DNA from 2 places in the Bariatricus sp. SGI.161 genome. Region 1 is predicted to be linked to the other one. Evidence: riboswitches for the same ligand, from Rfam matches in the RefSeq annotation. Region 1 holds a riboswitch; the other holds the start of a gene.
What was found. Region 1 has a riboswitch for FMN ahead of ribD (bifunctional diaminohydroxyphosphoribosylaminopyrimidine deaminase/5-amino-6-(5-phosphoribosylamino)uracil reductase RibD). Riboswitches for the same ligand answer to the same signal wherever they lie in the genome.
Positions count from the first base shown of each region.

Region 2: it holds a riboswitch for FMN, as region 1 does, so the genes downstream of both, ACQRBH_RS13925 (ECF transporter S component) here and ribD (bifunctional diaminohydroxyphosphoribosylaminopyrimidine deaminase/5-amino-6-(5-phosphoribosylamino)uracil reductase RibD) in region 1, are expected to answer to the same signal.

Region 1 covers NZ_JBNPLX010000008.1:56,584-64,422, reverse strand. Annotated here, with positions in the region: gene ribH (6,7-dimethyl-8-ribityllumazine synthase) at 1-450, opposite strand, end outside; gene ACQRBH_RS06585 (bifunctional 3,4-dihydroxy-2-butanone-4-phosphate synthase/GTP cyclohydrolase II) at 472-1,683, opposite strand; gene ribE (riboflavin synthase) at 1,712-2,368, opposite strand; gene ribD (bifunctional diaminohydroxyphosphoribosylaminopyrimidine deaminase/5-amino-6-(5-phosphoribosylamino)uracil reductase RibD) at 2,350-3,459, opposite strand; FMN riboswitch at 3,587-3,701, opposite strand; gene ACQRBH_RS06570 (HAD family hydrolase) at 3,769-4,380, opposite strand; gene ACQRBH_RS06565 (GNAT family N-acetyltransferase) at 4,393-4,878, opposite strand; gene rlmH (23S rRNA (pseudouridine(1915)-N(3))-methyltransferase RlmH) at 4,891-5,370, opposite strand; gene ACQRBH_RS06555 (DNA alkylation repair protein) at 5,379-6,101, opposite strand; gene ACQRBH_RS06550 (DegV family protein) at 6,166-7,017, opposite strand; gene ACQRBH_RS06545 (YczE/YyaS/YitT family protein) at 7,042-7,755, opposite strand; gene ACQRBH_RS06540 (ZIP family metal transporter) at 7,836-7,839, opposite strand, start outside.
Region 2 covers NZ_JBNPLX010000027.1:26,069-33,907, reverse strand. Annotated here, with positions in the region: gene tsaD (tRNA (adenosine(37)-N6)-threonylcarbamoyltransferase complex transferase subunit TsaD) at 1-5, opposite strand, end outside; gene ACQRBH_RS13965 (ribonuclease Z) at 23-931, opposite strand; gene ACQRBH_RS13960 (hypothetical protein) at 940-1,173, opposite strand; gene rimI (ribosomal protein S18-alanine N-acetyltransferase) at 1,280-1,723, opposite strand; gene ACQRBH_RS13950 (threonine aldolase family protein) at 1,725-2,759, opposite strand; gene tsaB (tRNA (adenosine(37)-N6)-threonylcarbamoyltransferase complex dimerization subunit type 1 TsaB) at 2,752-3,477, opposite strand; gene tsaE (tRNA (adenosine(37)-N6)-threonylcarbamoyltransferase complex ATPase subunit type 1 TsaE) at 3,465-3,890, opposite strand; gene ACQRBH_RS13935 (YcxB family protein) at 3,905-4,420, opposite strand; gene ACQRBH_RS13930 (VOC family protein) at 4,541-4,909, shown strand; gene ACQRBH_RS13925 (ECF transporter S component) at 4,990-5,619, opposite strand; FMN riboswitch at 5,769-5,894, opposite strand; gene ACQRBH_RS13920 (radical SAM protein) at 5,950-6,888, opposite strand; gene ACQRBH_RS13915 (nitroreductase) at 6,939-7,460, opposite strand.

The DNA.
Region 1 (7,839 bases):
CATTTCGATTGCAGACAATGCACAGTCATACCCTTTATTGCCAGATTTACTTCCCGCACGGGCAATAGCCTGTTCAATATTTTCCGTTGTGACTACGCCGAACAAAACCGGAACCCCTGTAGCAAGTCCAACCTGAGCTACTCCTTTTGAAACTTCATTGCAGACATAATCATAGTGTGAAGTATCTCCGCGGATAACGGCTCCCACACATATAACAGCATCATATTTGCCGGATGCAGCCATTTTAGATGCAACTACAGGGATCTCAAATGCCCCCGGAACCCATGCAGCCGTAATATTTTCTTCCTCGACACCATGACGGACCAGACCATCTACCGCACCGCCTAGTAATTTATTTACTATAATTTCATTAAATCGGGAAGCAACGATTCCCACTTTCATTCCTTCCTTTGCTACTACTTTTCCTTCTAACACCTGAATCTGTTTCATTTTTTTATCCTCCTGATCATTTTATAAAGTAATTTTGTTAAAAATATGTCCCATCTTTTCTTGTTTTGTCTTCATATATACAAGATCATATTTCTGTGGTGCTATTTCAATTGGCACGCGTTCTTTAATCTCCAGGCCAAAGCCATTCAATCCGTACACTTTTTCTGGGTTATTGGTCAAAAGCCGAAGGGATTTTACTCCCAGATCTGACAGAATCTGTGCTCCGACCCAATACTCTCTCAAGTCTGGCGCAAACCCTAATTTGATGTTTGCCTCTACGGTATCATAACCCTGCTCCTGTAATTCATAGGCTTTCAGTTTGTTGATCAATCCAATTCCACGGCCTTCCTGACGCATATATAATACAATTCCACGGCCTTCTTTTTCTACCTGCTCCATGGCCTTTTGCAGCTGCTCTCCACAGTCACATCTTGCAGAGCCGAAGGTATCGCCTGTCAGACATTCAGAATGAACCCTGCAGAGAACATCTTTCCCGTCACCGATATCCCCTTTTACCAATGCCACATGATGCTCTCCGGTAATATCATTTACATATCCATATATTTTAAAATTTCCATATTTTGTCGGCAGATCTGCACAGGCTTCTTTTACCACGTGTTTCTCATGTATCCGGCAATAATTCTGAAGACTTTTGATAGTAATGAACTTTAAATTATATTGCTTTGCCAACTTCCAAAGATTAGGAGTGCGCATCATGGTTCCATCATCTTCCATTACTTCACAGCAGACACCGCATTCTTTCAGCCCTGCCAGACGCATCAGATCTGTTGTAGCCTCTGTGTGACCGTTTCGTACCAGCACACCTCCGTGTCTGGATACTAATGGAAATACATGTCCCGGCCGGCGCAGATCTTCTGGTCTGGTACGACCGTCCGCACATTTCATCATTGTATAAGAACGTTCTGCAGCCGAAATACCAGTCGTTGTGTCCATATGATCAATAGAAACCGTAAATGCAGTACCATGATTATCGGTATTTTCCGAAACCATCTGCGGCAGACCTAACTTCGCGGCAACCTTTTTGCTCATTGGTGTGCAGATCAGCCCCTTTGCATGACACGCCATAAAATTAATATTCTCCTGTGTTGCAAATTCTGCTGCACAGATCATATCTCCTTCGTTTTCACGATCCGGATCATCCGTAACGAGAATTATCTTTCCTGCCCGAAGATCTTCCAAAGCTTCTTCAATGGTGTTAAATTGATACTCCATATCTTTATTCCTCCTTTACATTCCAGATTTAAAATCCATATTCTTCCAGAAGTTCCATGGTAATTCCCAATGACCTAGTCTCTTCTTCAGTAGAAGAATTCAGTCCTATTAACTTCTGAACATACTTCCCAACAATATCATTCTCAAGATTCACCAGACTTCCGGGTTTCTTCTTCAAAAGCGTGGTCTCCTCACCTGTATGCGGTATAACCGATACCTGGAACTGCTGACCTTTGACACTGGCCACGGTCAGACTGATTCCGTCAATACAAATGGATCCTTTTTCAACAATCAACTGCATGATCTCCGGTGTAGTCTCAATTGATACCCACACTGCATTTTCTTCTTTTCGATAAGAAGTGACCTTTCCTGTTCCATCAATATGCCCAGAAACAATATGCCCGCCGAATCTTCCATCTGCCGCCATTGCTCGTTCCAGATTAACAGCATCTCCAGACTTACATTCTCCCAGACTGCTCCTTCGAATAGTTTCCGCCATCACATCTGCCGTGAAACCATCTTCCGCTATTGAAACAACCGTCAAACAGATTCCATTTACTGCAATACTGTCCCCAATTTTCGTCCCCTCTAGCACTTTTTTTGCCCGGATCATAATCTGTCCGGAGTTACCCTGAAGCTTTATCTGTCTGATGATCCCTGATTCTTCTATAATTCCTGTAAACATCTCTTTTTCACTCCATATTCCAACAAAATATCTTCTTCTATATGGCGGATATTTTCCAGTTTCAGCATGACCGCATCTTCTGGAATGTCCACTCCACAGCCTGCAACCGGAGATTTCGCCAATGCTCCTCCAAATACTTTTGGTGCAAGAAAGACCATAATCTTCTGAACGATACCTGCCCTTAATGCACTGTCATTCAATGTTCCGCCACCTTCCAGCAAGATACTGTCAATTCCAATCTCTCCAAGATATTTAACCAGTTTTTTTATATCCACTTTTCCATCTAATGCCGGAATCTTTACAACTTCCAGCCCCAATTTTATGAGCTGATTTACTTTTGTCTCATCTGCGTCTTCAGTGCAGGCCATTATCGTACGATATTTTCCTGCGCTTTGGCAGATCTGACTGTCTATTGGAATTTGAAGACGGCTGTCACAGATAATCCGGACAGGATTTCTTTTCTGATCTAATCGTACATTCAACATGGGGTCATCAGCAAGAACAGTCCCAATTCCTGCCATAATTCCCATATATCTATGCCGCATTTCGTGGACTGCTTCTCTTGCCTTTGATCCTGTAATCCATTTGGATGCTCCTGTCTTTGTCGCAATCTTTCCATCCGCAGTCATGGCATACTTCATGACAACGTACGGAGTATTTGTCGTAATATAATGAAAAAATACAGGATTCAGGCGGTCACATTCTTCTCTCATAAAATCTTCTTCTACACTCACACCAGCTTTTCGAAGAATTGCGGCTCCTTTTCCGGACACTTTAGGATTGGGGTCTCTTGAACCTATAACAACTCTTGCTATTTTTTGTTCCAGAATTGCTTCTGTACATGGCGGAGTCTTTCCATAATGGCAACAAGGCTCTAATGTTACATATAATGTTGCTCCTTTAGCTGATTCGGTCAGTGAAGCGATTGCATTCCGCTCAGCATGCAATTCGCCGTATCTGGCATGATATCCTTCTCCTATGATTCTGCCATCTTTCACGATTACAGCACCTACTAAGGGATTCGGATTGGTCCATCCAATTCCCTTTTCTGCAAGTTTAATCGCACGTTCCATATAATCGCGGTCTGTCATTTTTCTTCTCCTTCCATCCAGGGCAAGACAAAGAGTTCTAAATGATGTCTGATAAATAAAAAACTCTGAAACGGAAAATCCATTTCAGAGCATTCTACGCAAAATATGATGATCTTTCTGATCATCTACACATCTTCTTTCATCCAGACTATACTGTCGGCCCTGGAATCTCACCAGATCATACCTTTCGGCTCGCGGGCTTTACCGCCGGTAGGGACTTACACCCTGCCCTGAAGATTATCTATTTTTTTATTATCATAGCAATCCTATCTGCATATGTCAAGCAAAGCAGTCAAATTGATCTGCTATCTATATTATTTTGTCTGTTATCTGTAAGAGTAATTCTTTGATTTTCTGGAAATCACCGTAAAATACTGCCCCATTCATTCCAATCTGCCTTGCGCCTTCAATATTTTCCGGTCTGTCATCAATAAAGAAACATTCTTCCGCAATGAGTTGATACTGATTCAGCAAATATTCATAAATACCTCTTTCTGGTTTTATAATATGTATATCACAGGATACCACGATTCCATCAAAATAGGAAAGCGGTGCAAATTCTGGAAAATAATCATAAAAAGATGTACTTGCATTAGACAGAACATATAGATGATATCCATTTTCTTTCACATATTCACAGAATTCTTTTGCACCATTGACAGGTTTCATACACATATGCCATCTCGTTGCACAATTCTTGAGTGCAGGATGAAGGCGCTCTGGAATCTGATCCTTGACACGCTCATATATATCCTCATCAGTCAACAGTCCCCGGTCGGCATCTATCCATTCCTGCCCATTGAATAATATTTTTTTAATCAAAGCTTTGTCGTCTTCATTATCCAGAAAATAATTCAGGCAGACATCTGGATTATAATCAAGAAGTACATTGCCCATATCGAAAACAATATTTTTTATCATTATAAATCACACCTACTCTATAATCGCCTTTAATACATTTTCAGGCGCACGAAAAATTGTACATTCATCAAGTGGTATTGCACCCATTGAGCGATAGAAATCCATACTTGATTGATTCCAGTTCAGACAACACCATTCCATTCTTCCACAATCACGCTCCAGAGCTGTTCTTGCCATATACTTTATCATCTGTTTTCCATAACCCTTTCCCCGGTATTCTGGATCAACATACAAATCGTCAATATAGATTCCGCCTTTTCCAAGGTAAGCAGGAAATGTCTGATAAAAGAAAACAAATCCAATTTCCTTTCCGTCAATCTGTGCAAATATTACTTCTGCTCTTTGCTTATCGAACATCCACTCTTCCAGAAACTCTTCTGTAGCGTAGACTGACTCCGGTATTTTTTCATATTCCGCAAGTTTTTTAATAAACCGAAGAATTAATGCAGCATCCTCGCGAACTGCATACCGAAAAGTAACTTTCTGTTGTTCACTCATTTAAAACCTCCATTACTTATGATATGGTTCTCCATTGATAATTCGGTAACTTCGATATATCTGCTCCAGCAAAATGACTCTCATCAACTGATGTGGAAATGTCATCTTAGAAAAACTAAGTGCATAATCTGACCTGGAAAGTACTTCTCTCCCAAGTCCAATAGAGCCTCCAATAATAAAGATGATATGGCTGACACCCTGAATTCCTAATTTGTCAATCTTTTCTGCAAGTTCTTCAGAGGCGAGCTGTTTTCCACCAATCTCAAGAGTAATTATATAGGCATCTTCTTTGATATACTTCTGGATTCTCTCAGCTTCTTTGGAACGAATTGCGTCTTCTACACTCTCACTTGCATGATCCGGCGTCTTCTCATCGGTAACTTCTATAATATCCAGTTTACAATATCGACTTAGACGTTTGCTGTATTCTGCAATAGCATCTTTCAGGTATTTTTCTTTTATTTTCCCTACAGTTATTAATGTAATCTTCATAAATATAGTTATCCCTTCTTTGCCCGGCGCAAAGTGTTAAGTCTTTCCTTTTCTTCTTTACTGACACGGAATGATTCCCGGATTTTTTGAATAGATTTCTGATGAGTAATATCATCTAGCTGATTTCCGGCAAGTAAATCCCAGGTAAGTTCAGGAAATTTAACGTAACAAACGGACACCGCCCATGCAACTGCCATTTTAACATAATAGGCCTCATGCTTTACATCACCCAATATTCTGAGTACTCTTTCGATGTAATTTTCGGTTACAAAATAGTCTAAAAGAGATACAATGGCAAAGCGAAGTTCATATTCTTGTGTACTGTCTAGGTATTTCATTAAATACTCAAACCATAAATCCATGTCTTTTTTCATAAATTTATAGGTCATACAGCTGCTGTCACACACTGCCCAACTGTCGATTACTGGGACAAAATCGTCTAACAGCTTTTTTCTCTCATCCAGGCTACATTTCATATATCCAATAATCATTCCATGAAGCAATAGTTCTTCATGATAGACTTTACCTTGCTTTTCTTGCTCCTTTACGGCATTTACGTATTCCAGACCATTTTCTCTAGCAATACTTTTCGCAAACTCTCGAAGTCTTGGAACACGTACTCCAAGCATGGTCGAATTATCTCCTGGCACAAGAGAACGATTAAATTCGAGATATTTTTCGTCTGTCACATCTATTAATTGTTTTCGAATTTTTTCAAAAATATTTTCCATACTTTCACCGTATATTTTTTCTTATGCATATAGCTTTTCTTTTATTTGAATCTGAAATAAAATATTAAACTTTAGAGATAAATAAAACACCTAATGTACCCGGACCACAATGGCTGGATATGACTCCGCCTGCCCTTGTAACTAAAATTTCACTAAAAATATTCAAGCTGTCCAAATGCTGATAAATCTCTCGAATAATATCTTGATCACAGCCTGAATGCGTAATAAATACTCGATCTTTTTTAGCCTGTTTCAGCTCATTTTCCATATCCTTAACATAATCCATCAGAACTTTCTTCATTTTGCCGCGATACTTTTTGGCTGGATTCATTGCACCATCTTCCACAACAATTTTAGGATGCAGTTTTAATGCGCCGCCAGCCATTGCTGCGAGTCCGCTGCATCGCCCTCCTCTGTAAAGATATGTTAATGTATCAACCACAAAACTTGCGCGTACAAAAGGCTTTAACTCCTCAATTTTTTTAACAATATCCTGAGCATTTTTCCCATTTTGCGCCATAGTTGCTGCTTCAATTACCAATAATCCAATACCAGTAGAAAGATTGGCAGAATCAATCACTGTAACCAGCTTCTCTGCTTCTAGTTCTTCTGCAGCAATACGCATCACATTTGCTGATGTAGACATACTTTCAGATATCGCAAAACAAATGATTTCTCTTCCTTCTGCCACATATGGTCTCAGCAAATCCATAGCCCTGTCAAGAGCTGGAGCTGAAGTCTTAGGAGTAGTCTTGTTTTTGTCCGACCATTGATAAATCTCATCTGGGAATATATCCTGTCCGTCTTCATACTCCTGTTCTCCTAACAAAATATGCAAAGGCAGTATGGATACATCGTATCTTTGTAGTAATTCCTGCGACAAATCACAGGTACTGTCTGAGACAATCTTCACCATCTCAATCGCATCCTTTCTCAATCGTTATTTCCATTCTTCTATTCCTGCAAGTACACCCATTCTTTCTTTCAAGAAATGATTAAATATTGCAATTACGCGCCCGACACCAATGACTGCCAGAACAGTACCGACACCGATACCGATTATTTCACCGGCAAAAATAAGACCTACACAAGTTGTAAATGTAATATTAAACAAATCAAAACAATTCTTTGTAAGGCCTACACTTTTTCCTACTGTATCTGCAATGGCCTGTACAATTCCATCACCAGGATTCGGAATTAACCGCATATTCAGAGATACTGCAGCGCCAATTCCTGTTAATATAATCCCAATGACCAGTATCATAACTCTGCCAGTCATACTTTGGTAAAAAACAGGGACTCCAGGCGTATCATAAGCCGGAATTAATGCTGAGAACAAATTCATAAATCGAGTAAAAATCAAACTTAATGGAAACTGAAGCGCATCTTTTAATAACTGCACCTTTAAGTTCAGATACTTTCCCTTTCGAAAATGTTCTCTTGTATGTAGAAACATCTCCACCACTACAAAACTACTGTAAAGAATCAGCGTCATATTGCCGAAATTCATATTTAAAATCATTGATATACTATAAGATACGGAAATAATCGGAGAAACTCCCAGCCCGGCTTTTGTATTTAATATAATTCCCAATGCCAGTACTAATAAACCAACAATATAAAAAATTCCTCTTAAAATGTTTGTTTGCTTCATAATATTTATCCTGTTCTTGTTGTTTTTCTGTTTTATAATGCCGACCTGGTTTATCTGTCTAATCCAATGCTAATCCAATGCTAA
Region 2 (7,839 bases), on a different contig from region 1:
TTCATAACTATACCTTTCCCTACTAATCAGAAAATACAAGTTCCACAGAACGCTTATCTTTTGCTGCGATTGCTCTTGGGAATATCTCCCTTACTGCATCCATATAATCTTCTGGCCTTGTCAATGATGGACTATAATGCGTCAGCCACATCTCTTTTACATCCGCTTCTTTGGCAAGCTGTGCAGCTTCGTAAAACGTCATATGCTTGTATTCTTTTGCTTTTTTCAGTTTATCTTTTTCTCCATACATTCCTTCACAGATAAACAAGTCCGAACCAGCTGCATTTGTCTTAATGGATTCTGTTGGTCGGGTATCTGTACAATAGGTCAGCTTAATTCCCTTTCTTGCAGGGCCAAGCACCATATCCGGCGTATAGATCTGCTCACCGGTGTTGACCGTCTCTCCTTTTTGCAGAGTTCCCCAATACCGTTGTGGAATCTGAGCAGCATTTGCACGCTCCACATCGAACTTTCCGGCACGGTCGATCTCCATAGTATAACCATAACATGTCACATTATGATTAACACGAAATGCTTTTAGCCGGTAGCCATTCATCTCGAATGTCTTCTCCGGCTCATTGACTTCTATATATTTAATAGCAAACGGAAGCTCTGGTGCAATAACACGAAGTGCATTCACTACACGTTCCAGCCCCTTAGGTCCAATTAATGTCAGCGGTTCCGTCCGGTCCGCATTTCCCATCGTAAGAAGCATTCCTGGAAGTCCGCTGATATGATCTCCATGATAATGGGTAAAACAGATGACATCAATGGGTTTAAAGCTCCATCCCTTTTCCTTGATTGCAATCTGAGTTCCTTCCCCACAATCGATCAATATACTGCTGCCATTATACCGCACCATAAGAGCTGTCAGCCAACGATACGGCAACGGCATCATCCCTCCGGTTCCTAACAAACATACATCTAACATATTTTACCTCAATTTTCTATTTTGATTTGAAAACTTTCCACCAATTCATCATAGCAGTCCTCGCAAAGGTCAAATCGATCCACCTGATTATCTTTTCTTGAATGATACCCCCAGCGTTTTTCGACTTCTAACACATCCTCCTGGGGAATCCCTCCACGAACCCAAATCTCTTTGCCACATTTATTGCATATGATTTTTTCAACTTTATTTTTTTCTTCTAATTCTGTTCTAAACTGGCGCATACAATTCCTCCTGTGAGTATCCTGTCACTTCTTCTTTCTTGTTACGCCTACATTATATCTACTGTCAGCCTTGCTTTCCAGTGGGAACTGCTGTCATAACTGCCAGCTATTTCCCAAGTTGTCTGCTCATTAATATTGCATCTTCTTTTGGGTCTGTATAAAAGTCCTTGCGAATTCCATCTTCGACAAAGCCACAGCCCTTATAAAAGGCAATCGCCGCCTCATTGCTCTCTCTAACATCCAGCATCAGATTCACGATCCCTTTTTCTTCACAGAAGTTTTCTAGCGCCAACATCATATGACCAGCCACCCCTTGTCGCCTGCAAGATGCATCCACAGCAATTCTGGCAATCTCTCCCTCATCCAGCACATAATATACAATCAGGTAACCTGCCAGATGTTCATTCTGCCACGCCCCCAGAAGCACCGTATTCTTCTGGGATAATGTTTCACCTATAGCATTCGCCGACCATGGATCTGAAAATATTTCCCGTTCCAAAGCAGCTATCTTATTAATGTCATTTTCGTCAATCTTACGAACTTCTAACATATTATAACGCCTCGATATCCTTAATCAACTGATCTACTGCTTCCTTCTTGGTTGCCCAGCTTGTACAAAATCGCACAGCGCTATGAGAAGCATCTACAGCCTCCCAAAAGGAAAATGAATATTTATCTTTTATTGCATCTATATGCTCATTTGGCATAATCGGAAACTGTTGATTCGTATACGAATCATATCTTAGTGGATATCCCTTCTTCACAAACGCTTCTTTCAACCGCATGGCTAATTGATCTGCATATTCTGCAATTTCAAAATACAGTCCATCTTCGAACAATGTCTCAAACTGAATGCCGAGTAATCTTCCTTTTGCAAGCATACCGCCATGTTGTTTGATAAGATATCGAAAATCCTTCTTAAGCGCTGGATTCACAATAACAATCGCCTCGCCAAACAATGCTCCTACCTTCGTTCCACCAATATAAAACACATCTGTCAAAGCAGCAATATCTTCTAATGCAAGCGTATTCTCCTCAGACATCAGGCCATATCCCATTCTTGCTCCATCCAAAAACAATGGAAGTTCCAGCTTCTCACAAGTCTCGTGCAGTGCCCGCAATTCTTCTTTACTATACAATGTTCCATTCTCCGTTGGCTGGGAGATATATACCATTCCCGGCTGTACCATATGCTCATGGGTATCATCATTCCAATGAGCATCATACATCTCGCGAACCTGAGCAGCGGTAATCTTACCATCTTCACTTGGAAGCGGCAGCACTTTATGTCCAGTCGCTTCAATCGCACCTGTCTCATGTACATTAATATGTCCGGTCACCGCCGCAACGACCCCTTGATGCGGACGAAGGATGGAACTGATCACTGTAAAGTTCGTCTGTGTCCCGCCCACGAGAAAATGCACATCCACATCATCCCGTCCGCAGGCGCTGCAGATCAGCTTTCTTGCATTCTCGCAATGGGGATCCTCTCCATAACCTGCCGTCTGTTCAAAATTCGTTTCTTCTAATTTCTCTAAAATCCGGGGATGAGCTCCCTCCAGATAATCACATTCAAATCTAAGCATGTCCAAGTCGCTCCTTTCTCTCACGTTCTGCCTGCGATACACGCAGATAATCCGGCTGATGTTCCGCAGCCGTTTCTATCTTGCCCGCACGATAATATGCAACCGCAAGAGCTCCCACAGATGCCGCTCTCTGTCGATTCATATTCGCCGGTGCAAAAGAGACCTTCTTTCCAGACATAATACGATTCTCAAGAACATCACGAAATACCGGAACTCCATCTCCAAGAAATATAATCTCTTTTTCTACATTCTGAAGCTTCTCACCCAATTCCTCAACACTGATTGCCATCTGATCTTCCAGGATCACCAATTCATCTCCGTCAAATTCATAGATTCCTGTATAGACCTGGCCTCTTCTGGCATCCATAATCGGGCACACAATCTTATCCGTACCACACAGATTATAAGCTAATCCTTCCAATGTCGGTATATGAATCAATGGTTTTTTCAGTGCCAGACCAAGTCCCTTCGCGGTCGCCGATCCAATTCGCAATCCGGTAAATGATCCCGGTCCCGCTGCCACTGCTATGGCATCGATACTCTCCATATCCAATTCTATCATCTTTGCCACTTCGTCCAACATTGGAAGCAAAGTCTGAGAATGAGTCTTCTTATAATTCACCGTATATTCTGCTATTGTCTCCTGTTCCACCGGTCCCGCTTCCACAATTGCTACACTGGCCACAAGGCCAGAACTGTCTAATGCTAATATTCGCATACGCTAACCCTCCGATAATCAAATCCCTTTTCCAGGTCCTTCTCTATCTTAATCTCCGTATAATGTTCCGGAAGAATCTCTTCTATCAGATTCGCCCACTCAATCAGACTTACTCCTTCTCCATAGATGTAATCTTCATATCCAATCTCATCCATCTCTTCTACATCACCAATCCGATACACATCAAAATGATAGAAGGGCAGGCGCCCTTCTTCATATATCTGTACAATGGTAAATGTAGGACTGCTGACAGATTCTTCAATACCAAGTCCTGCTGCCAACCCTTTTGTAAAAACAGTCTTACCGACTCCCAGATCTCCAACCAGCGTATAGACCTGCCCTGCTTTGGCAGACTGACCCATCTTAAATCCAAGTTCATAAGTCTCTTTCTCACTATTCGTCTCAATTATCATAAGAAAAATCCTTTCTATCTCTTCTTATCCAGTCGGCGGATTCTCACCGCCGGTGCCGGCATATGTGCATATATCATATCTACAACCGCTGTATATTCTTCTGCCATCTGATCTACCGGAAGAATAATTGCACGTTTCTGGGCATCATATAATATAATAATCCTTTTTTTGGATACTGCACGTTTAAACTTACTCCAGGAAGCTTTCCCACTATCATCCGGAGTTGTAGTCTCTATTCCATAATCATCGAATTCATAAGTGACCGGTATATCCAGCCTCCTCGAATTCTGCATCTGACGTTCCACTTTTCTCTTGATAATATAAGGAAATATAAAGAATATTATCAATGCAAATATTAAGAAAAGTCCCATAAAAAGGTACTTTCCCTTCATAGCGAATGCCATCGTCAAGCCAATATTAATACCTCCCAAAATAAAGGAACCTATACCAACTGCCCCGGAATAAATGTGATATGTCATAAAATCTACCATCGATTGAACATCCATCTTCACTTCTACCTTCACTGACATATTCCCATCCCCCCTTCATTGTTAATACTCTGTGGAGATAAGTATAACACATCTTTTTTTCTTCGGCTACTGATGTTATACTTATTTTGTATTTGAAAATATGTAACAGGAGGATGATCTATGAAGTTTACATTTTATCATAACAACATCAATGTATTGGATCTGGAAAAGTCTGTAAAATTCTATGAAGAGGCTCTGGGGCTTTCCATTACTCGCGAAAAAGAAGCGGAAGATGGCAGTTTCAAACTTGTGTTTATGGGAGACAACACCACTCCACATCTTCTAGAACTGACCTGGCTTCGTGATATGGACAGACCTTACAATCTTGGAGACAATGAATTTCACCTGGCAATGCGGGTAGATGACATGGATGCTGCACTGGCACATCACAAAGACATGAACTGTGTATGTTTTGAAAATCTGGAGATGGGTGTATATTTTATCAATGACCCCGATGGATATTGGATTGAGATCTGTCCGGCCGAATAGTCTATTATGACATTATTCCCAATATCAAAGAGCGCCAAAGAGATTTCTTTGGCGCTGATATATTCTATTCATTTTTCATTTTAGATTCTTGCCTTCAGAATCGGGCTGATTTTCTTATAAATCAAAAATACAATCAAAGATACCAGAAATCCTTTCAACAGATTAAATGGTGCCACTGCGAAGATCACAAATGTTGTAAGACTGGTAATATGGCTATTTACTGCGGTTCCCATTCCTACCAGTGCATCAATTGGCATGCCAAATGCTTTTGCATAAGTCGGCAGTAATACGAACGCATTCAGAAAACAGCCAATAAATGTCATAAACAAAGTACCTGTTACCATTCCGATGATTGCACCTGTTCTGGTACGTTTCTTCTTATAAATCACTGCTGCCGGTATAACAAATGCACAACCAATCAGGAAATTAGCAACTTCTCCGACACCAGCCGTAGCTGTCCCGTTGATTGCAAAGTTTAAAAGAATTTTAAGCAATTCAATAATCGCTCCGGCAAGTGGTCCCATAGTAAAACATCCAATCAATACCGGCACTTCACTAAAATCAATCTCATAAAACGATGGTGCAAAAGGAAGAGGGATCTCTAATAGCATCAAAACCACCGCAATGGCGGAAAGCATTCCCATCTGCGCCATCATTCTTACTTTTGTTCCTGAATTTCCTTTTGTTTTCACTACTGCATCTGTACTCATCTGTCTTTCTCTCCTTTTAATAAATACTAGAAACTGTCAAGAAAGAAAATCTTCTTGGAATCATGTAACCACAGCAGAATTAATATTCTATAAATTAAGAAATCCCCGACACTTTCGTATCGGGGTCTGTTGATATATCCATATATTACACAATCCTTCTCTCATCCAGACTCTACTGTCGGTTCCGGAATCTCACCAGATCAGCTGATGCCATAATACATCAGGTCGCGGACTATACCGCCGGTTGGGACTTGCACCCGACCCCGAAGAATTTCTTATCAGTTCAAAATTATTATAGCGCTACATACACGATGTTGCAATACATTTTTACTATTTATTCATCTCCCAAACTGGCATATGATCTTCACACCGCTCAAGATTCGGGCACTCTCCATAGACCAACGAATAGATCGGTGACTCTTCTTCGTATCTCTGAATCGCCTTGTCCAGTTTCGCAAGCATCTTCTCTCTGTCATGTGGCAAGGTTCCCCGAACGCGAAATTCTATAAAATCATGAAAGCCATCATACAAAACACTCTGCTCTTCTCTGACATTCAGTCGTTCAATCAATGTCCTCTCTTCTCTTAGATTCTCCAACTCGTCTGCCGGAACGAATCGTCCTGCCTCCACTTCTTTGTAAAGAGGTACTTCTTTATGTAGGAACATAGAAAAATTCACCACATGCTTCGGATGTGTCCGACCCAGGAATTCTGCCATTGCCTCTGCATTCTCCCGGCCTCTTCCGTGCCCGGCTACACCCGTCATAATATGCGCATCATAAATCAGCCCCGCGTCTTGAAGTCTCTTAATCTCCGTATAAGCCTGATCAAGATCATGGTCCTTCTCCATAAAATTCAGCACATCATCCAAACCACTTTCAATTCCAAGATACAGATGTCGCACGCCTTGTTCATACAAAATCCGAAGCTCTTCATCTGTCTTCACACGGATGCTGGTCACCGTTGCATCCATATTGATGCACTGACATTCTGGAAAATAATTATGTATTTTTTCAAGAATCTTCAACAACTGTTCCGTCTTAAGTCCAAATGCATTACCGTCTCCCAAAAATATCTTCTTAGGCATCCCACCTAGATTCTTAACTCGTCTAAGTTCATCCTCAATCTGCTCCATGGGAAGCTCCCGATACTTTAGATGGCGGAACAGATTACAGAATTTACATCTATTATAAGAACACCCCACCATAACCGGAAGCATAAAGGAGGAGCGTTCCATGGGCGCACGGCATATCTGACCTTCGTAATTCATTCATCTTCCTCCCTTGTCATTTCATATGCCAGGAACTGTCGGTTCGATTATTACTCCACGTAATAGACATAATCCTCTTTGCGAGGTTTCGTCTCCGGGTAATCCCCTTCTACATATCCAATCACACAATGACCAATTCCTTCGTAATCTCCTTCCACTCCCCATTTCTTGAGAAGTTCTTTCCCCTCTTTGGATTCAAATTCTTCTTTTGCACGATGAATCCAACAACTTCCAAGTCCCAGAGAATGTGCCGCATTCATCATATTTCCCATTACAAGGCTTCCATCATAGAGGTAAGTCGGTCTGCTCTTATCAGCCAGTACAATCAAAACTACCGGCGCACCATAAAATGGATCTGTATCCGTTCCCATAATTGCCGCATTCATAGCGGACAGCTTATCCCTTGTCTCCTGATCAGTTACAGCAATAATAACCGGAGACTGGCGATTCATTCCCGTTGCAGCATATGTGCCGGCTTTGACAATCTCTTCTATATCTTCCTTTTTTACCATGTCAGGTTTGTAAGCACGAATACTTCTTCGCTCTATCATGTTCTTGATGCTTTCGTTCATAATGATAGCCCTCCTGTTGTTATGATTTCTATAGAAATAAAATAGCACTATGGGGATGGGTTGGCAAGAGGTGTGACCGTTTTAACAAAAATGTAAACAGCAGATGTTGCCGTGGCAGATGAACAATACTTTTGGCATAATTTTTTCGTACCTTTCTTTGCCATGTTTTGCCCGGATTTGCTAGGTTTTCTACCCTTTTTTACTGTTTTTTCTTAACATTGTAAAAATCCGAAATCTGGCACAAAATGGCATATTTTTGTATAGTTTGGAAGTCAATGTTGGTATATTGGTAAATTCGTACTAACGCAGTTTTCCTTGAATTTTCTGGGTATTTTGGATTTTTCGTTTTTTATTTTCGTGCAATTTCAATTCGCAATGT